3 regions of the Streptomyces sp. SAI-135 genome follow, and region 1 is predicted to be linked to each of the others. Evidence: riboswitches for the same ligand, from Rfam matches in the RefSeq annotation. Region 1 holds a riboswitch; each other region holds the start of a gene.

The links. A riboswitch is a leader RNA that binds a small molecule or an ion and turns the genes downstream of it on or off. The one in region 1 is predicted to bind cobalamin.
Region 2: another riboswitch for cobalamin. It lies ahead of M2163_RS26335 (HoxN/HupN/NixA family nickel/cobalt transporter); the one in region 1 lies ahead of M2163_RS14995 (cobalamin biosynthesis protein).
Region 3: another riboswitch for cobalamin. It lies ahead of M2163_RS17855 (prenyltransferase/squalene oxidase repeat-containing protein); the one in region 1 lies ahead of M2163_RS14995 (cobalamin biosynthesis protein).

The regions. Positions count from the first base shown of each region.
Region 1 covers NZ_JARXYP010000002.1:2,321,773-2,327,817, forward strand. Annotated here, with positions in the region: gene M2163_RS14975 (class II aldolase/adducin family protein) at 1-286, opposite strand, end outside; gene M2163_RS14980 (lysozyme) at 446-1,174, shown strand; gene M2163_RS14985 (inorganic phosphate transporter) at 1,328-2,566, shown strand; gene M2163_RS14990 (hypothetical protein) at 2,594-2,815, shown strand; cobalamin riboswitch at 2,945-3,087, shown strand; gene M2163_RS14995 (cobalamin biosynthesis protein) at 3,190-4,131, shown strand; gene M2163_RS15000 (cobyric acid synthase) at 4,128-5,639, shown strand; gene cobN (cobaltochelatase subunit CobN) at 5,636-6,045, shown strand, end outside.
Region 2 covers NZ_JARXYP010000002.1:4,832,445-4,838,489, reverse strand. Annotated here, with positions in the region: gene thrS (threonine--tRNA ligase) at 1-927, shown strand, start outside; gene M2163_RS26340 (nucleoside hydrolase) at 966-1,928, shown strand; gene M2163_RS26335 (HoxN/HupN/NixA family nickel/cobalt transporter) at 1,945-3,039, opposite strand; cobalamin riboswitch at 3,068-3,274, opposite strand; gene M2163_RS26330 (metalloregulator ArsR/SmtB family transcription factor) at 3,370-3,717, shown strand; gene M2163_RS26325 (hypothetical protein) at 3,866-4,663, shown strand; gene M2163_RS26320 (ANTAR domain-containing protein) at 4,668-5,672, opposite strand; gene M2163_RS26315 (TIGR03943 family protein) at 5,810-6,045, opposite strand, start outside.
Region 3 covers NZ_JARXYP010000002.1:2,959,938-2,965,982, reverse strand. Annotated here, with positions in the region: gene M2163_RS17865 (CbiQ family ECF transporter T component) at 1-117, opposite strand, end outside; gene M2163_RS17860 (SCO2322 family protein) at 107-757, opposite strand; gene M2163_RS17855 (prenyltransferase/squalene oxidase repeat-containing protein) at 754-1,929, opposite strand; cobalamin riboswitch at 2,047-2,176, opposite strand; gene M2163_RS17850 (MBL fold metallo-hydrolase) at 2,222-3,247, opposite strand; gene M2163_RS17845 (aldehyde dehydrogenase) at 3,416-4,873, shown strand; gene M2163_RS17840 (ferredoxin) at 4,878-5,150, shown strand; gene M2163_RS17835 (TetR family transcriptional regulator) at 5,426-6,045, opposite strand, start outside.

The sequences.
Region 1 (6,045 bases):
CGCTCGTCGGCACGAGGGTGCCCAGCACCTGGCGGCCCCGCAGGTCGACCCCCGTCACGTCGTCCGGCGTGAGGCGGTCGTAGGGGACGCCCGAGGGGGTGACCAGGACCGTGTCCCCGACCCGTACCGAGACGTTGCCGGAGGTGCCGACGACCAGTCCCTCGGTGACCGTCCGGCGGGCCGTGTCGACCAACTCGGCCCACGCGTCGGCCTCCTCGGCCCGCGCCTTCCTCGTGCCGCCGCCGGCACCCCGTACCTCTTGTGGTTCCTGCCGCTGCTCAGCCATGCCGCGATCCTGCCAGCCGGGGCGCCGGGCCGTCGCGGGACGGGACTTCGCCCCTCTTGTGCTGCTTGGCCGGAGATCGCCCGCAATTCGGTGATCTTCCAGTAGCCTCTGGGCTTTCTTCTGCACGACGTCATCACCGACGCCATTCCGGGGGGACACATGGCGCACCGGACCCGCATCCTGGCTCTGTCCGCGGTCCTGCTCGCCGTGGGGGGTGTGGCGCTCGCCGGGACGCCGGGCTCGGCGGGGAGCCTGCCCAGGGGGCACGACGTCTCCTCGCACCAGAAGGATGTCGACTGGCAGCGCGCCAGGGCCAAGGGCGCCAGGTTCGTCTACGTCAAGGCGACCGAGTCGACCGACTACCGCAATCCGCACTTCGGGCAGCAGTACGGCGGGGCGCGTGAGGCGGGCATCATCCGCGGGGCGTACCACTTCGCGCTGCCGGACAGGTCGTCCGGGAGGGCGCAGGCGGCGTACTTCGTACGCAACGGCGGCGCCTGGTCGGCGGACGGCTGGACACTGCCGCCCGCGCTCGACATCGAGTACAACCCGTACGACAGGCGGCACAAGTGCTACGGCATGGGCCGGGCGCGGATGGTCGGCTGGATCGCGTCGTTCAGCGACGAGGTCAAGCGGCTCACGGGCCGCCGCCCGGTGATCTACACGACCGCCCACTGGTGGAACGCCTGCACGGGCGGCAGCGGCGCCTTCGCCTCCGAGCACGCGCTGTGGGTGGCCCGCTACGACTCCGCGGGCACGGGAGCGCTGCCCGGCGGGTGGTCGTCCTGGACCATCTGGCAGTACGACAACAGCGGCAGCCTGCCGGGTGACCAGAATCTCTTCAACGGGTCGGCGCGGCAGCTGAAGAGGTTCGCCGCCGGGTCGTAGCCGTGGGGCGCACGGGTCGTACGGGGACCGCGGGGTTCGGCAAAGCCATAGCCGGAGACTCCGGTCACCGTGCGGCCCGACTCAGTTCACCTTCCGTTCATCCAGGTTACTTACCTTCAACCTGCCAATGACCTCGAACGATTGCCTGGGTAAATGGAAAACTTCTCGCTGATCCTCGCGATTGTGGTGGTAACCGCACTCGCGTTCGATTTCACGAACGGTTTTCACGACACCGCCAACGCGATGGCCACCACCATCTCGACCGGTGCGCTCAAGCCCAAGGTCGCGGTGGCGATGTCCGCCGTGCTGAACCTTGTGGGCGCCTTCCTCTCCGTGGAGGTCGCCAACACGATCTCCAAGGGTCTCGTCGACGAGACCGGCATCCGTCCCGAGGTCATCTTCGCCGCCCTGGTCGGTGCGATCCTCTGGAACCTCCTGACCTGGCTGGTGGGGCTGCCCTCCAGTTCCTCGCACGCCCTCATGGGCGGTCTGATCGGCGCCACCATCGCCTCGGCCGGCTTCGGCGCGGTCCACGGCGACGCGCTCGTCACCAAGGTCCTGATCCCGGCGATCGCGGCGCCGATCGTCGCGGGCATCGCCGCGATGCTGGCCACCCGGCTCTCCTACTCGCTGGGGAAGAAGGCCGACGGCAAGGCCGCCGCGAAGGGCTACCGCACCGGGCAGATCGCCTCGGCCGGTCTCGTCTCGCTGGCTCACGGCACCAACGACGCGCAGAAGACGATGGGCATCATCACCCTCGCCCTGGTCGCCGGCGGCGCCGTCGCGCCCGACTCGGACCCGCCCACCTGGGTCATCCTCTCCGCGGGGCTGGCCATCGCGCTCGGCACCTACCTCGGCGGCTGGCGCATCATCCGCACCATGGGCAAGGGCCTGACCGACCTCCAGCCGCAGCAGGGCTTCGCCGCCCAGACCAGCGCGGCCACGGTCATCCTGGCCTCCTCCCACCTCGGTTTCTCCCTCTCCACCACGCACTCCGTCTCCGGTTCGGTGATGGGCGCGGGCCTCGGCCGCAAGGGCGGGGTCGTGCGGTGGTCCACGGCCACCCGGATGTTCGTGGCCTGGGGGCTGACGCTCCCGGCGGCGGCCCTGGTCGGCGCGCTGGCCGAGTCGGTCACCGACCTCGGTGACTGGGGTACGGCGGTCGTGGCGGTCTTCCTCGTCGCCTCCAGCGCGGCGATCTGGAAGATCTCGCGGCGCGAGGTCGTGGACGCGTCGAACGTCAACGAGACCGACGAGCCGGCCGGTGTGGTGACCCAGGCGATCGCCGCCGTGACCCCGCCGCCCGCGGGCACCGTGACCGAGGACCTCACCGCCACGATCCCGGCCCCGCCCGTCACGACGGAACCGGCCTCGCCGCCGGCCGCCGTCTGAGCCCCGCAGTCCTAAGGAAGCCTCACCATGCAGATCGACTGGGAAGCACTCGGCTCCGTCTTCGGCGTCAGCCTCGTCGTCACCGTGGGCCTGGTGGCCCTGTTCACCCTCGGCATCATGGGTCTGTCCCGCCAGGAGCGGGCCACGGCCCAGGGCGGGTCGGCCGCGCTCGCGGTCACCGGCGCCTACGCCTGCTTCGCGGCGTGCGCGGCGGCGGTGGCGTACGGGATCTATCTGATCGTGGCCTGACGGCACTCCCGTCACTCGACGGCCGGGCGGGCACGGAACTCACGGTTCCGTGCCCGCCCGGCCGTCTTGTGCGACCGGCGGTGTGGGGTTCTGCACACTCCCCCGCCGCAGGTCAACAGCAAGTTGACGGGTCTCGAAGGCCCGTGGTGGACTGCCGGAGCCATATACGGCGGCAGGAGAGGAAGCCGGTGCGAATCCGGCGCGGTCCCGCCACTGTCACCGGGGTAGACACCCCCGGGAGCCAGGAACTCTCACCGCCGGACTCGTCGAACCAGGGCGTGGACACCCTGAGTGAGGACATGACGCGATGCTCGCCTGCCGATCGACCAGTAGTACCACCAGGCATCTGAACGACCCCGCGATCGGCTGACCCGATGCGTGCCGATCGCGTTTTCGCGTACGGCGCCGCCGCCGGTCTGATCGGTGACCTCCTGCTCGGTGACCCGCGCCGCGGGCACCCGGTCGCCGCGTTCGGGCGGGCCGCCGGGGCCGTGGAGCGGGTGCTGTGGCGGGACCACCGGGGGTGGGGCGCGCTGCACACCGCCGTGTGCGTGGGGACCGCGGTGGCGCTCGGCGCCGCCGCGGAGCATGTCGTACGTCCCTCCCGTACCGCCTCCGTCGCCCTCACCGGCGCCGCCACCTGGGCCGTGGTGGGCGGGACTTCGCTGGTGCGCGAGGCCCGGTCCATCGGACGGGCGCTGGAGGCCGGGGACGTCGAGGCGGCCCGGGCCCGGCTGCCCCATCTGTGCGGGCGCGACCCGCAGGCCCTGGACGCCGACGGGATCGCCCGCGCGGTCGTGGAGTCCGTCGCCGAGAACACCTCCGACGCCGTCGTGGGTGCCCTGGTGTGGGGTGCCGTCGGCGGGGTGCCGGGGCTGCTGGGATTCCGGGCCGTGAACACGCTGGACGCCATGGTGGGCCACAAGTCGTTCCGGTACCGGCGTTTCGGGTGGGCGTCGGCCCGGCTGGACGACCTCGCCGGGTGGCCGGGGGCGCGGCTGACCGCCGTACTCGCCACCCTCGCCGGAGACGATCCCCGGGGTGCCGTGCGGGCCTGGCGCGAGGACGCCCACCGGCATCCGAGTCCCAACGCCGGGCCCGTGGAAGCCTCGTTCGCGGGGGCACTGGGGGTGCGGCTCGGGGGGACCCTGTCGTACGCCGGGCGGGTCGAGCACCGGCCGGTGCTGCACCGGGGAGGGCGGGCCGTCGCCCCGTACGACATCGAGCGCGCCGCACGGCTGTCGCGGCGCGTCGGACTGCTCGCGCTCGGCGCCGGTGTCGCCGCGCGGGCCTTGCTGAAGGGGCGCAGCGCATGAGTGGCGGAGGGCTTCTCGTCGCCGGTACCACCTCCGACGCCGGCAAGAGCGTCGTCACGGCCGGGATCTGCCGGTGGCTGGTGCGGCAGGGGGTGAAGGTCGCGCCGTTCAAGGCGCAGAACATGTCGCTCAACTCGTTCGTCACGCGCGAGGGCGCCGAGATCGGGCGGGCCCAGGCCATGCAGGCGCAGGCCTGCCGGATCGAGCCGACCGCGCTGATGAATCCCGTGCTGCTCAAGCCCGGTGGCGAACAGAGCAGTCAGGTCGTGCTGCTCGGGAAGCCGGTCGGTGAGCTGAGCGCCCGCGGATACCACGGGGGGCGGCAGCAGCAGCTCCTGGGGACCGTGCTCGACTGTCTCGCCGAGTTGCGGGGCACGTATGACGCGGTGATCTGTGAGGGGGCCGGGAGCCCGGCCGAGATCAACCTCCGGCGGACCGACATCGTCAACATGGGGATCGCCCGCAACGCCGGGCTGCCCGTGCTGGTCGTGGGGGACATCGACCGCGGGGGCGTCTTCGCCTCCTTCTTCGGCACCGTCGCGCTGCTCTCGGAGCAGGACCAGAAGCTGGTCGCCGGGTTCCTCGTCAACAAGTTCCGGGGGGACGTCTCGCTGCTGGAGCCGGGCCTTGACATGCTCCACGGGCTGACCGGACGGCACACCTACGGCGTCCTGCCCTTCCGGCACGGCCTCGGCATCGACGAGGAGGACGGACTTCGGGTCTCGCTGCGCGGGACGGTCCGGGAGTCCACGGTGAGCCCGCCGGTGGGCGAGGACGTGCTGCGGGTCGCCGTCTGCGCGATCCCGCTGATGTCCAACTTCACGGACGTCGACGCCCTGGCCGCCGAACCGGGTGTCGTGGTGCGGTTCGTCGACCGGCCCGAGGAACTGGCCGACGCCGACCTCGTCGTCATTCCGGGGACCCGCGGGACCGTCCGCGCCCTGGAGTGGCTGCACGAACGGGGGCTCGCCGACGCCCTGAGGCGCCGGGTCGCCGAGGGGCGGCCCGTCCTCGGCATCTGCGGCGGCTTCCAGATCCTCGGCGAGCACATCGAGGACGAGGTCGAATCGCGCGTCGGCGCGGTCGACGGCCTCGGCGTGCTGCCCGTGCGGGTGCGCTTCGCGCGGGAGAAGACCCTCACCCGGCCGGTGGGGGAAGCTCTCGGCGAGCGGGTCGAGGGCTACGAGATCCATCACGGGGTCGCCGAGGTCGGCGGCGGTGTGCCCTTCCTGGACGGCTGTCGCGTCGGCCAGACCTGGGGCACGCACTGGCACGGCTCGCTGGAGTCGGACGGCTTCCGGCGGGCCTTCCTGCGGGAGGTGGCGGCCGCCGCGGGCCGCCGGTTCGTACCGGCCCCCGACACCTCGTTCGCCGGGCTGCGCGAGGAGCAGCTCGACCGGCTCGGCGACCTGATCGAACAGCACGCGGACACGGACGCGCTGTGGCGGCTCATCGAGTCCGGCGCGCCGCAAGGACTGCCTTTCATTCCACCGGGAGCGCCCGCATGAGCACAGTGTTGTTGTTGTCGACCGCCGACACGGACCTGTTGGCGGCCCGGGCCGCCACGGGTGCCTCCTACCGGATCGGCAACCCGACCCGCGTGGATGTCGAGGGCGAGCTGCCCGCGCTCCTCGACGGGGCGGACATCGCCGTCGTCCGGCTGCTGGGCGGCAAGCGGGCCTGGGAGGACGGGCTGGCCGCGCTGAAGGCGTCCGGGATCCCGACCGTGCTGCTGGGCGGGGAGTCGGTACCGGACGCCGAGTTGATGGCCGAGTCGTCGGTGCCGGCCGGTGTCGTGGCGGAGGCGCTGCGGTATCTCGTCGAGGGCGGGCCCGGGAACCTCACCGAACTCGCGCGGTTCCTCTCCGACACCGTGCTGCTGACGGGTGAGGGGTTCGTCGAGCCGCAGAAGAT
Region 2 (6,045 bases), 2.5 Mb from region 1:
CCGCACCACGCCCTCATCTACCGTTCCCGGTCCCACAGTTACCGGGAACTGCCGTTGCGGATGGCCGAGTTGGGCGGCATGTACCGCTCCGAGCTCTCGGGCGTCCTCGGCGGCCTCACCCGCGTCCGCGCCATCCAGCTCAACGACGCCCACGTCTTCTGCACCCCCGAGCAGGTCGTGGCGGAGGCCCGCGCCGCCCTGGACCTCATCCGGCGCGCCTACGACGACCTCGGCATCCGGGCGGCCAGGTACCGCCTGTCCCTGCCGGGCGGCTCCGGCAAGTACGTCGCGGACCCCGCGCTCTGGCGCCGCGCCACCGCCCTCCTCGAAGAGGTCCTGGACGGCGTCGACCACGACTCCGTCGAGGGCGAGGCCGCCTTCTACGGCCCCAAGATCGACGTGCAGATCACCGACCCCGCCGGCCGCGAGTCCACCCTCTCCACCGTCCAGATCGACTTCCACCAGCCCGAGCGCTTCGACCTCCACTACATCGGACCCGATGGCGACAGGCACCGTCCGGTCATGGTCCACCGCAGCGTCATCGGGAGCGTGGAGCGGGCGGTCGCCCATCTCGTCGAGACCCACGGCGGCGCGTTCCCGGTGTGGCTCGCGCCCGTGCAACTCGTGGTCCTGCCCGTGGGCGACGCCCAGGAGGAGCGGGCCCACGAGGTCGTACGGCTGGCCGCAGCGCGCGGCATCCGGGCCGAACTCTCCGGCCCCGGCCACGGCACCCTCGCCGCCCGCGTCCGCGCCGCGCGCCTCGTGCCGTACCAGGCGGTGATCGGCGAGCGGGAGGCCGGCGCCGGCCGTGCGGCCGTGCGACTGCGGGACGGACGCCGGCCGGGAGCGGTACCGGTCGACGAGCTGCTGGAACGGATCGGCGTCCGGGCCGGTGATCGCGGGCCCGGACTCTGGGCGGCTGCGTAAGGTCGGTCCCGTACGCCAGTGACGAAAGGATCCCCGCCGTGACCGGTCAGCCCATCCCGGTGATCATCGACTGCGACACCGGTGTCGACGACGCCCTGGCCCTGCTGTTCGCCGTACGGCACCCCGGCATCGACCTGCGCGCGGTCACCTGTGTCGCCGGGAACACCGACGTCGACGGCGTGGTCCGCAACACGCTGACCGTCCTGGAGCAGGCCGGGGCCGGGGACGTCCCGGTGGCCCGGGGTGCCGAGCGGCCGCTGATCGAGCCCGTGCGCACCGCGCAGCACGTGCACGGGCTCGACGGGATGGGCGACCTGGGGCTGCCCGCCCCGACCCGGGTGGCGGTGGACGTGGACGCGGTGACGCTGCTCCGGCGGGAGATCCTCGCCTCGCCCACCCCCGTGACGCTCGTCCCGACCGCCCCGCTCACCAACATCGCGCTGCTCCTTCGTACGCACCCCGACGTGGTGCGCAACATCGAGCGGATCGTGTTCATGGGCGGCGCGGTGGCGACCGGGAACGCCACCCCGGTCGCGGAGTTCAACGTCTGGCACGACCCCGAGGCGGCCGCGGTCCTGCTCACCGCGGGGGTGCCGATCACCATGTACGGGCTGGACGTCTTCGAGCGGGTCGTCGTCCCGGCGGCGGACGTCCAGCGGCTGCGCGCGAGTGCGGAACCGGCCCTGCGCATGGCCGGGGAGCTCCTCGCCCACCGCGACCCGGCCACCTCCGGCGACCCCACCCCCAGCGGCGGCCTCGGCGACGCGGGCGCGGTGTGCGCGGTCGTCGACCCGGGCGGCCTGACCACCGAACTCCTGCCGGTGGAGGTCTCGTTGACCCCCGGCCCGACCCGCGGCCAGACCGTCGTCGACCGCCGCCGCCGTCCCGGCGAGTCCGAGATCCACGAGGGCGGACGCGAAGTGACCCTCGTGGACGTGGGGTTGGACGTGGACGTGGAACGGTACGTGAAGCTGTGGCTGACGGCGGTGGAGGGGGCCTAGCGGCCGGTCCGGGCCCTCAGGAACCGCTGACGCCCCACCGCTGCTCCACCTTCGCCAGCCGCCAGTAGGCGATCGCCGCCGCCCACACCACCACGAACAGGCCGACGATGACGTACCCGACGTTGTCGAGGTCGATGTCGGCGATCCAGGTGGTGAGGGCGTCGGTGAGGGCGAGCTTGTCGTGCAGGACGCCGACGAGCTCGATCGTGCCGATGAAGAAGGCGACCGCGATGGACAGGCCGGTGATGGCGAGGTTGTAGAACACCTTGCGCACCGGGTTGGAGAAGGCCCACTGGTACGCGAAGTTCATGAACGTGCCGTCGAGGGTGTCGAACAGGCTCATGCCGGCGGCGAAGAGCAGGGGGAGGCACAGGATCGCGTACCAGGGCAGTCCGGCCGCCGCACCCGACCCCGCCATCACCATCAGCGTGACCTCGGTGGCCGTGTCGAAGCCGAGCCCGAAGAGAAAGCCCAGCGGAAACATCTGCCCCGGCCGGGTGATGGACCTGGTGAGCCGGCCGAGGATCCGGTTCATGAAGCCCCGGGAGTCCAGATGCTGCTCCAGCTCCTGCTCGTCGTACGACCCCGCCCGCATCGCCCGGAACACCTTCAGGATGCCCACCAGGGCGACCAGGTTGAGGGCGGCGATGAGGTAGAGGAACGTCCCGGAGATCGTCGTACCGAGAAAACCCAGGACCTGGTGGGTGCCGGACCCCTCGTTCATGACCTTGCCGGCGAGCTGGGTGCCGCCCGCGATGAGCGCCGCGAGCACGACGACGACACTGGAGTGCCCGAGCGCGAACCAGAACCCCACCGACACCGGCCGCTTGCCGTCGGCCATCAGCTTGCGGGTGGTGTTGTCGATCGCGGCGATGTGGTCCGCGTCGAAGGCGTGCCGCATGCCGAGGGTGTAGGCGGTGATGCCGAGGCCGATGCCGAAGGCCCTGTCGCCGACCTCGTAGTGCCCCGGGACGACGAGCAGGAACAGGATGCCGAAGGCGAGGACGTGCAGCGCGGCTATCGCGGCCATCAGGCCGGCCGTCCTGACGGTGTCCTCGCGCCGCCAGCGGAAGGAGGCGGCGGCGGTCCCGGGCAGGGCAGGGTCGGTCATACGGTGGTCACTCCAGCACCTCGTGGATGAACGCGTGAGCTGCCGTGGCCGGTCTCCTGGCTTACGGGTCGTACGTTTCCCTGCCCGCCTTCCCGGCCTGGTGGTGACGGCCAGTGGCTGTCCCGCGAGGGACGTGGGAGGGGAACTCCCCGATCACAGTGGCGAGGGCCGCACCGGCATGGACCCCTGAGGGGTCGTCACCGGTTTCCCGAGCACCACGGCCCGCCCACCGTAGGCGGGGCCGGGGGTTCCTGCATAGCTGCACACCTGCGCAGGTATGGAAGATCACATACGGCAGATCACATACGGCCGCCTGCGAGGATGTGCCCCATGCACCTCGTCCCGGCCGACCGAGCCGACCGCCGCACCATCGACGGGCACCGGGTGTGCGACGCCATCGCCGCGATCGGCGACCCGGGACACGTCCGCACCTGGTCCGACCGCTTCGCCCTCCTCGCCGACCCCAACCGGCTGTCCCTGCTGCTCGCCCTGCACCGCACCGGCCCCCTGGCCGTCTCCGACCTCGCGATCGCGACCGGCATGAACGACCCCGCCGTCTCCCAGGCCCTGCGGCTGCTGCGGGCGGCCGGCGTGGTGGCGGGCGAGAAGGCGGGACGGGTGGTGCGGTACCGGGTGGTGGACGAGGCGGTGCGGGGGTTGTTGCAGCAGGTGTCCTGACCGCGGCCGGGCGGAGGTTGTTGCAGCGGGTGTCCTGACCGCGGCCGGGCTCCGCGGGTGTGCCGGAGCGGACCGTCGGCCGCGTGGTGCGTAACCCGTACGGCCCGGACCACTGGTGACCTCCGAGCGCCCGGTGATCACTTGAAGCATGACCCCGCCCCGCGCCGCCCGCGCCGCCGCCTCCGCCCTCGCTCTCTCCGGGCTCCTCTCCGCCACCGCCTGTTCCGCGCTCTCCACGCCTCCCACCGCGCCCAAGCCGACGATCACCCTGCCGAACAGTGCGCCGCCGCCGTCCGCGAAGGCGTCCGCCAAGGCGTCCACCGGCCCTTCCTCGGCCCTCACCGAGGCGATGGCGCAGGCCGCGCTCGTCACCGACGCGGACCTCGGCGAACCCTGGACGCCGGCCCAGGGGGTGGCCACCTGGCACGACGGGGTGCTGAAGGCGAAGGCCGACCGGCGCGGGTGTCAGCGGCTGCTGGACGCGCTGTACGCGGACGAGTTGTTCGGGGCCGACGCCCGGCCCCGCGCGGTCGTCGGGATGGACGACGAGTGGAACCAGGCCCAGATGCGCTATCAGGTGCTCGCCCGTCCGCCGGCGGAGATCGACAGGACCCTGGCCTGGCTCGGGAGCCTGCCGAGGAAGTGTGCGCAGTTCGCGGCCACCACGACCACGGGGGCCGTCCTCGGGGTGCAGGTCGGGGAGTTGCCGCTGCCGGAGGCGGGGGACGCCCGGCAGGGGCTGCGGGTGCTGCTGACGGGGCAGTCGCCGGACGGCGAGCCGACCACGCTCACCCTGGACGTCGCCGCGCTCCGCGTCGGTGAGGACGCGATCAGCGTGACGAACGGCGGCTTCGGCGACGTGCAGACGGAGGCCACGCAGGCGGCCGTACAGCTGGGCGCCGAACGGCTGGCGGAGGTGCGCAGGCAGGGGCGGGTGCAGGTGTGAGGGGTCAGTCGGGGGCGAGGCGTCTGCGGTGCCGGACCACCTCGTGCGCCACCTCCAGCACGCTACGGCCGTGTGCGAAGGCGTGGGCGCGCAGGCGGGCCAGCGCCTCGTCCGCGTCGGCGCCGAGCTGCACCATGACCATGCCGACGGCCTGGTACACCTCGTCGTGGGCGGTGGCCAGACCGCTGAGCCAAGGGGCGTCGCCCTCGGGGCCGTACTCCTCGTCCCGGGGCAGGGCCATCAGGGCCACCGTCATGACGTTCGCCACGAGTTCGGCGACACGCCGCTCACGCCGGGTGAGTTCGCCGGGGACGTCACGATAGAGGTCGAGGGTGCCCACGCAGACGGTGTCGTTGCCGAGCGGCATCGAGTACACCGCCCGTATCCCGGCGGCGGTGGCCTCCTCGGCGAAGACCGGCCAGCGACCCGCGTCCCCGCCCGAGGTCAGGTCGGTGGCGAACACGGCGGCACCGGACGCCGCGGCTGCCGTGCACGGTCCGTCCCCCAACGTGGCCTGGATGTCGGAGAGTTGAGCGGCCCGGTCACTGCTGGCACTGAGCTGCACGGGCATGCCGTCGCTGCGCAGCGACACACTCGCCCCGACCACCGGCAACAACTCGACAGCGGCCACGCACAGCTTCCCCGGAACCTGTACGGGCGCAGCACCCCGGACCCCGGCCGCGATCACGTCGGAGACGCGGGGGTGATCGGGGGGTCGCGGGGGGTTGGGGGCGGCGGTGAGTGGGTTGGGGGCGCGGCCGCTGTCCCGGGCACGTTGTCGCGTGGGTCGGCGGTCCTGTCTGGTCTCGCTCTGGTGACCGCCCTGGCCCAGTGCCCGCTCACGCTCACGGTCACGGTCCCGATCGGCGTCGTGGTCGCGACCTTCCTCGCCACGGCGTTCGTCTGCCGGTTGCGCGAAGGAGTCGGTGCCGTCCTCCGGTCGGCCGGACGGTGCCCCGGGGAACGGACCGGGCTCCTCGCCGTCGGCGTCCCTGGGCCGCACGGTCACCGCCTCCTTCGGGTCGACGCGGGGCTGGCGTCATCGCCCCCGAGCAGGCTCGCCAGGAGCGGGGAGGGCACCGCCCGGCTACCCCTGGCCCCCTGGGCGAAACGCCCGCAATCAGTACGCTGACCGGGGCTCCCCGTTCAGCGCTTCTCGTACGGGTCCGCCGGCTCCCGTACCCGCCGTACCTCGCTCGCGTCCACGACCGGCGGCCAGGCGCCGTCGGTGCCGAGCTCGCCCTCCGGATGCCAGGTGCCCGTGACGGTGACCCAGGTGTCGACCGGCGGCGCCCCGTCCGCGGCACCGCGCACCTCGACCTTGCTGGTGGTGGCGTCGGCCGCGCAGCAGGTGACGGAGAGCCGGGTGAGGTACCAGGTCC
Region 3 (6,045 bases), 640 kb from region 1:
GAGGGCGAGGAGGAGGGGGTTGGTGGTGCGGGTGGCCGCGATCCCGAGGGACAGGGACCACAGCCACCAGGCGCCGGGGTGCAGGGAGGCGGGCGGGACGCCCGGGCTACGGGGCATTCCTGCGCCGCCTCGCCTGCCACACCGCCGCCGCGCCCAGGACAGCGACCGCCCCCGCCCCGGCGAACAGGCCCACGGACGGGCCGGAGCCCGACGTGTTCTTCTCCGAACCGGTCCCCTTCTCCGAACCGGTCCCCTTCTCCGCGACCGGCTCCCCGCACCCCGTCCGCGGATACCCGGAGACCGCGCACAACAGGGCGTTCGCGTTGTACCGGAGGGGTTCGGCGACCGACGCCAGAGCCTCCGCCGTGGTCGCGTCCCGGGGCACCGACGCGCACGCGGTGCGGCCCGCCGGGGGTGTCTCGCCGGCCGGGGCGTCCGACGCCGTACCGAAGTCGAGGACCAGGGCCACCCGCTTACGGCCGTCCCGCGCGGGCGTGTCCGCGCAGATCGCCGAGAACGACGCGGTCCCGCGGGGCTTGTCGGCGTCCGCCGAGTCCTCGCTCACCGCGAAGCGGAAACCCTGGACGTCACCGTCGGAGGGGACGGTGGTCGAGGGGCCCTGGGTGGCGTAGGTCCAGGTCGCCCCGGTGCGGTCCCAGAAGGACCAGTAGCGGTAGCCCGTCGCGTGGGCCGGGCTCGCCACGGTCAGGAGGAGGCCGGCCAGGAGGGAGAGGAGGACCGCCCGACGGGTCGTCACGGCTGCTTCCTCCTGTTGCGGCTGCTGAGCAGGAAACCGATGCCCGCGCCGGCGGCGAGACCCGTGCCGACCATCCACCAGACGGAGGTGCCGGAGTCGTCCTGGGACGCGGTTTCCGTCGCCGGTCCCGTCGCGGTCAGCTGCTTCACCAGGTCCGTGCCGCCGAAGTCGCCCGGGTCGGCGCCGGCCGCCTCGGCGGCGAGGATCAGCTGGGCGTAGGCCGCCGGGCCGTTCTGCCGGGCCCACTTCGCGGAGTTCCGCTCCAGCCACGCCAGGGGCTTGCGGGCGGCCTGGGGACCGCCCTGTACGGCGAGTGCGACGACGGCGTCCGCCGTGTTGCCGTGGTCGGGCTGGTTCCCGGCACCGGGGAGGGCGGACTTCAGGTAGCCGTCCTTCGCGACCTCCTCGGCGAGGAAGGAGGCTCCGTTGGCCGCGGCCCTCGCGGGGGTGAGGTCCGGTGCGTCGGCGCAGGTGCTCTCGCTCGGGGCGCCGGCCTTCGCCGTCAGCGGTCCCGCTCCGCGCGCGGCGACGACGGCCGCCGCCGTCGCGTCCGCGTTGGCGGTGAGCTTGCCCTTCTTGTCCGGCTGATAGGCGAACGCGCCTCCGTCGGCACACGGCAGGGACAGCCTCAGCAGGGCGTCGTAGGGCGACTGCGCGCCGGCGCGGACCTTCGGGACGGGGACGTCCTGGGTGGCGAGCGCGCCGATGACCACGGACGTCGAGTTGGCGTCGCTGGCGCCGCCCGGGGTGAAGCCCCAGCCGCCGTCCTTGTTCTGGACGGACTTCAGCCAGTTCACCGCCTTCGTGACCGCGGTGCCGTGTCCGCCGACCGCGGACAGGGCCTGGGCGGCCGCGGCCGTGCTGTTGGTGTCGACCATCAGCTTGGCGTCGCAGGCCTTGGCCGGGTTCGCCCGGAACGCCGGGAACGCCCCGCTCTCGCACTGCTGCCCGGCCAGCCAGTCGACGGCCGCGGCCGCGGGCTCCGTGTGCGCCCGGTGCAGGGCGATGAGCGCGAACGACTGCCGCCAGACCCCGTCGTAGGTGGGGTCGCCGCTGCCGTACAGCCCCGCGGGCAGGGACGGCGAGGGGGACGGTGAGGCGGCGACGGCGGGTGCGGCCGTGCCGATCACGACGGTGGCGGCCAGGACGGCGGCGCTGCGGCGGACGTTCATGATCGGCGGATGCCCTTCTCCCTGCGGAGAGCCGGGCAGCGCGGGAGGACCCCCGGGCGGCTCGGCTCCGTATACCTCGACGGTGCCCGCACCGGCCGGTCGCCGATGCGCGTGAGCCGGTCACGAACCGTGCGGGGCAGTCCGGCTCACCGCCCTGGGAGGCGGTTCACGGTTGCGGGTCAGCGCCGGAATTGCACCGGCTTTCCCCCGTACGGGTGTGATGACGACCTGGCCACTGTACTCGCCCGTAGGGAAGTGCCTGGGAGTCGCCTGTGCGGAGCCGCCCGTGCCCTCAGGCCGCCACGTACGTCACCGGATCGCTCCCCGGCACCGCCTCCGCCCGCCCCAGCTTCACCAGCCGCCGCAGATGCGCCTCGGCCTCCGAGACCGCGATGTTCCGTGATCCGTAGGGGATCTGGTCCCACGGCCGGTTCCACTCCATGCGCTCGGCGAGCTGCCAGGGGGTGAGGGGCTCGGCGAGGAGGGAGCGCAGGTCGGTGAGGCGTTCCTCGTGGTGGTCGAGCAGTTCCCGGACCCGGGCGCTCGCGTCGGTGAAGACGTGCTGGTGGGCCGGGAGCACCTCGGCGGGGGCGAGGCGGCCGATGCGCTCCAGGGAGTCGAGGTAGTCGCCGAGGGGGTCGGTGACGGTGGCGTCGTCGGGGTCCTCGTACAGGCCGATGTGCGGGGTGATCTCGGGGAGCAGGTGGTCGCCGGAGAACAGGCGTCCGCGGCCAGGGAGTTGCTCCGGGTGCTCCTCCTCCAGGTGCAGGCACACGTGACCCGGCGTGTGTCCGGGCGTCCAGATCGCCCGGAGCCTGCGGCCGGGGAGGTCGAGGAGTTCGCCGGGGACGATCTCGCGGTCGGGCAACGCGGGGGAGAAGCCCGGGAGTCGGCGACGGCGGGCGGTGCGCAGAGGGGCCACGTGTTCCTCGGGGGCGCCCGCGGCCACCAGCTTGGCCGTCATGTAGGTGAACCAGCGCTCGGCCCGGGTCTCCCGGGTGCGCCGCACGATCGCGGAGTCCGCCGCGTGCATCGCGATCCAGGCGCCGGAGACCTCGCGGACCTGCCCGGAGAGGCCGTGGTGGTCGGGGTGGTGGTGGGTGATGACGACGCCGTGGATCTCGCCGACGTCGGTCCCGCACGCCGTCAGCCCCTCGGCGAGGGTGTCCCAGGAGGCCGGGTCGTCCCAGCCGGTGTCCACCAGCACCGGACCCCGGTCGGTGTCGACGACGTAGACGAGCGTGTGGCCGAGGGGGTTGTCGGGGATGGGCACCTGGACGGACCGGACGCCTCCACCATGGTCGTGCACCTGCGCCATGAGCTCCCCAATCACCGCGTTCCGGCCACTATAACTAGAACGGGTTTCGACGGTAGCCCGAGGTCACCAATGCGCGCGACGCACGGCCCGTGGACTCCTCGGAGTGGAACTGGTATCAGTTCCGTATCTGATGGTTCGTCAGCAAGCCGCCCCTGGGAGGCGTTCGCCATGACCGAGCTCGTGGAACACGGACAGCTGTTCATCGGCGGGGAGTTGACCGACCCCCTGGGCGAGGACGTCATCGAGGTGATCTCCCCGCACACCCAGGAGGTCATCGGACGGGTGCCGCATGCCTCCCGGGCGGACGTGGACGCGGCCGTCGCCGCCGCCCGCACCGCCTTCGACGAGGGCCCCTGGCCGCGGATGACGCTCGACGAGCGCATCGAGGTCGTCACCAGGATCAAGGACGCCATCGCGGTACGGCACGAGGAGATCGCCCGCGTGATCTCCTCCGAGAACGGCTCCCCCTACTCCTGGAGCGTCCTCGCGCAGGCCCTGGGCGCGATGATGGTCTGGGACTCGGCGATCACCGTCGCCCGGAACTTCACCTACGAGGAGCGGCGCGACGGAGTCCTCGGCCGCATCCTCGTCCGCCGTGAACCGGTGGGGGTCGTGGCCGCCGTGGTGCCCTGGAACGTCCCGCAGTTCGTCGCCGCCGCCAAGCTCGCGCCCGCGCTGCTCACCGGCTGCACGGTGGTGCTCAAGCCGTCGCCCGAGTCGCCGCTGGACGCGTACATCCTGGCCGAGATCACCAGGGAGGCCGGACTTCCCGAGGGCGTGCTGTCCATCCTCCCGGCCGACCGCGAGGTGAGCGAGTACCTGGTCGGGCATCCGGGGATCGACAAGGTCTCCTTCACCGGTTCGGTGGGGGCGGGCAAGCGCGTGATGGAGGTCGCCGCCCGCAACCTCACCCGCGTGACACTGGAGTTGGGCGGGAAGTCGGCCGCGGTCGTCCTGCCGGACGCGGACGTGGAGGCGGCCGTCGCCGGGATCGTCCCGTCCGCCTGGATGAACAATGGGCAGGCCTGTGTGGCCCAGACCCGCATCCTGCTCCCGCGCTCCCGCTACGACGAGTTCGCCGAAGCCCTGGCCGCGGCGGCGAGTTCCCTGGTCGTCGGCGACCCGCTCGACCCGGCCACCCAGGTCGGCCCCCTGGTCGCCGAACGCCAGCAGCGCCGCAACCTCGACTACATCAGGATCGGCCAGGAGGAGGGCGCGAAGATCCTCACCGGCGGCGGGCGTCCGGCCGGCCTGGACCGCGGCTGGTACGTGGAGCCGACGCTCTTCGGGGACGTCGACAACTCCATGCGGATCGCCCGGGAGGAGATCTTCGGCCCCGTGATCTGCCTGCTGCCCTACGGTGACGAGACCGAGGCCGTGAAGATCGCCAACGACTCGGACTACGGCCTCTCCGGCAGCGTGTGGACGGCCGACGTGGAACGCGGCATCGAGGTGGCCCGCCAGGTCCGTACCGGCACCTACTCCGTCAACACCTTCAGCCTCGACATGCTCGGCCCCTTCGGCGGCTACAAGAACTCCGGCCTGGGACGGGAGTTCGGCCCGGAGGGATACGGCGAGTACCTGGAGCACAAGATGATCCATCTTCCGGCCGGCTGGGAGGCGTGAGCGGATGGAGGTGCATCCCGCGCGAGCGGAGTCGGGCGTGCGGTCGGCAGACCGCTGGCGCGTCGAGGTGGACCGCTCCCTGTGCATCGGCTCCGCCCAGTGCGTGCACGCCGCCCCCGACGGCTTCCGCCTGGACACGGCCCGCCAGTCCCACCCCGCCGACCGGGAGACCGACGCCAACGAGAGGATCCTGGCGGCGGCCGAGAACTGCCCGGTCGAGGCCATCATGATCACGCTCCTGGGGAGCGGGGAGCCGGTGTTCCCGCCGGAGGAGTAGAGCGCCGGAAAATCATGGTTCAGGGGGTTTCATTCCCGTATGGGCGTTCTACTCTGGACGTAGGCCTACGAGACGAGTGAGGGAGTCCGACCGGAGTAGCCGACTCGGGCGAGATGCGAGAGTTTCCGCCGGGGCCGACGTCGACGGTCGGGCTGAGAGGCCAGAGAGCAGCGGGAAGACTCGACGGCGACCTCCATGGACCTGGCCCGGACCATCCCGGCGAAGGGAACCCGTCTCGTAGGTCGTTCACCTGTCGGCGTACGCTCCGGGCTCCGTCAGGGCCGGGGTTCCGTGAGGTCGATCAGGCGGCAGACCGTCTCGATGTCGATCTTCACCTGGGCGATGGAGGCGCGGCCCGAGAGCCAGGTGATCAGGGCCGAGTGCCAGGTGTGCTCGATGACCCGGACCGCGGAGAGCTGCTCGGGCGTCGGGTCCTGAAGTCCCATGGCGTCCAGGATGATCAGCGTGGTCTGGTGGGAGACCTGGTCGACCTCCGGGCTCACACTGCGGTCCGCGAAGGTCAGCGCGCGGACCATCGCGTCGGCCAGGTGCGGCTCGCGCTGCAGGGCACGGAAGGCGCGCATCAGCGTCTCCGCGACCCGCTCGGCCGCCGTCTCGCCCTGCGGGGGCTTCTTGCGGAGCGTGCCGTGCATGTGTTCCAGCTGGTCCTGCATGGTGGCGACCAGCAGATGGATCTTGGAGGGGAAGTAGCGGTAGAGCGTGCCGAGCGCCACCTGCGAGGACTCCGCGACCTCCCGCATCTGCACCGCGTCGAACCCGCCGCGGCTCGCCAGCTGCGCGCTCGCGTGCAGGATGCGGCGCCTGCGCGCCTCCTGCCGCTCCGTCAGGGGTGGCGCGTCGGGTCGCGCGGTACTGGCTTCCACTCCGGCCGGCT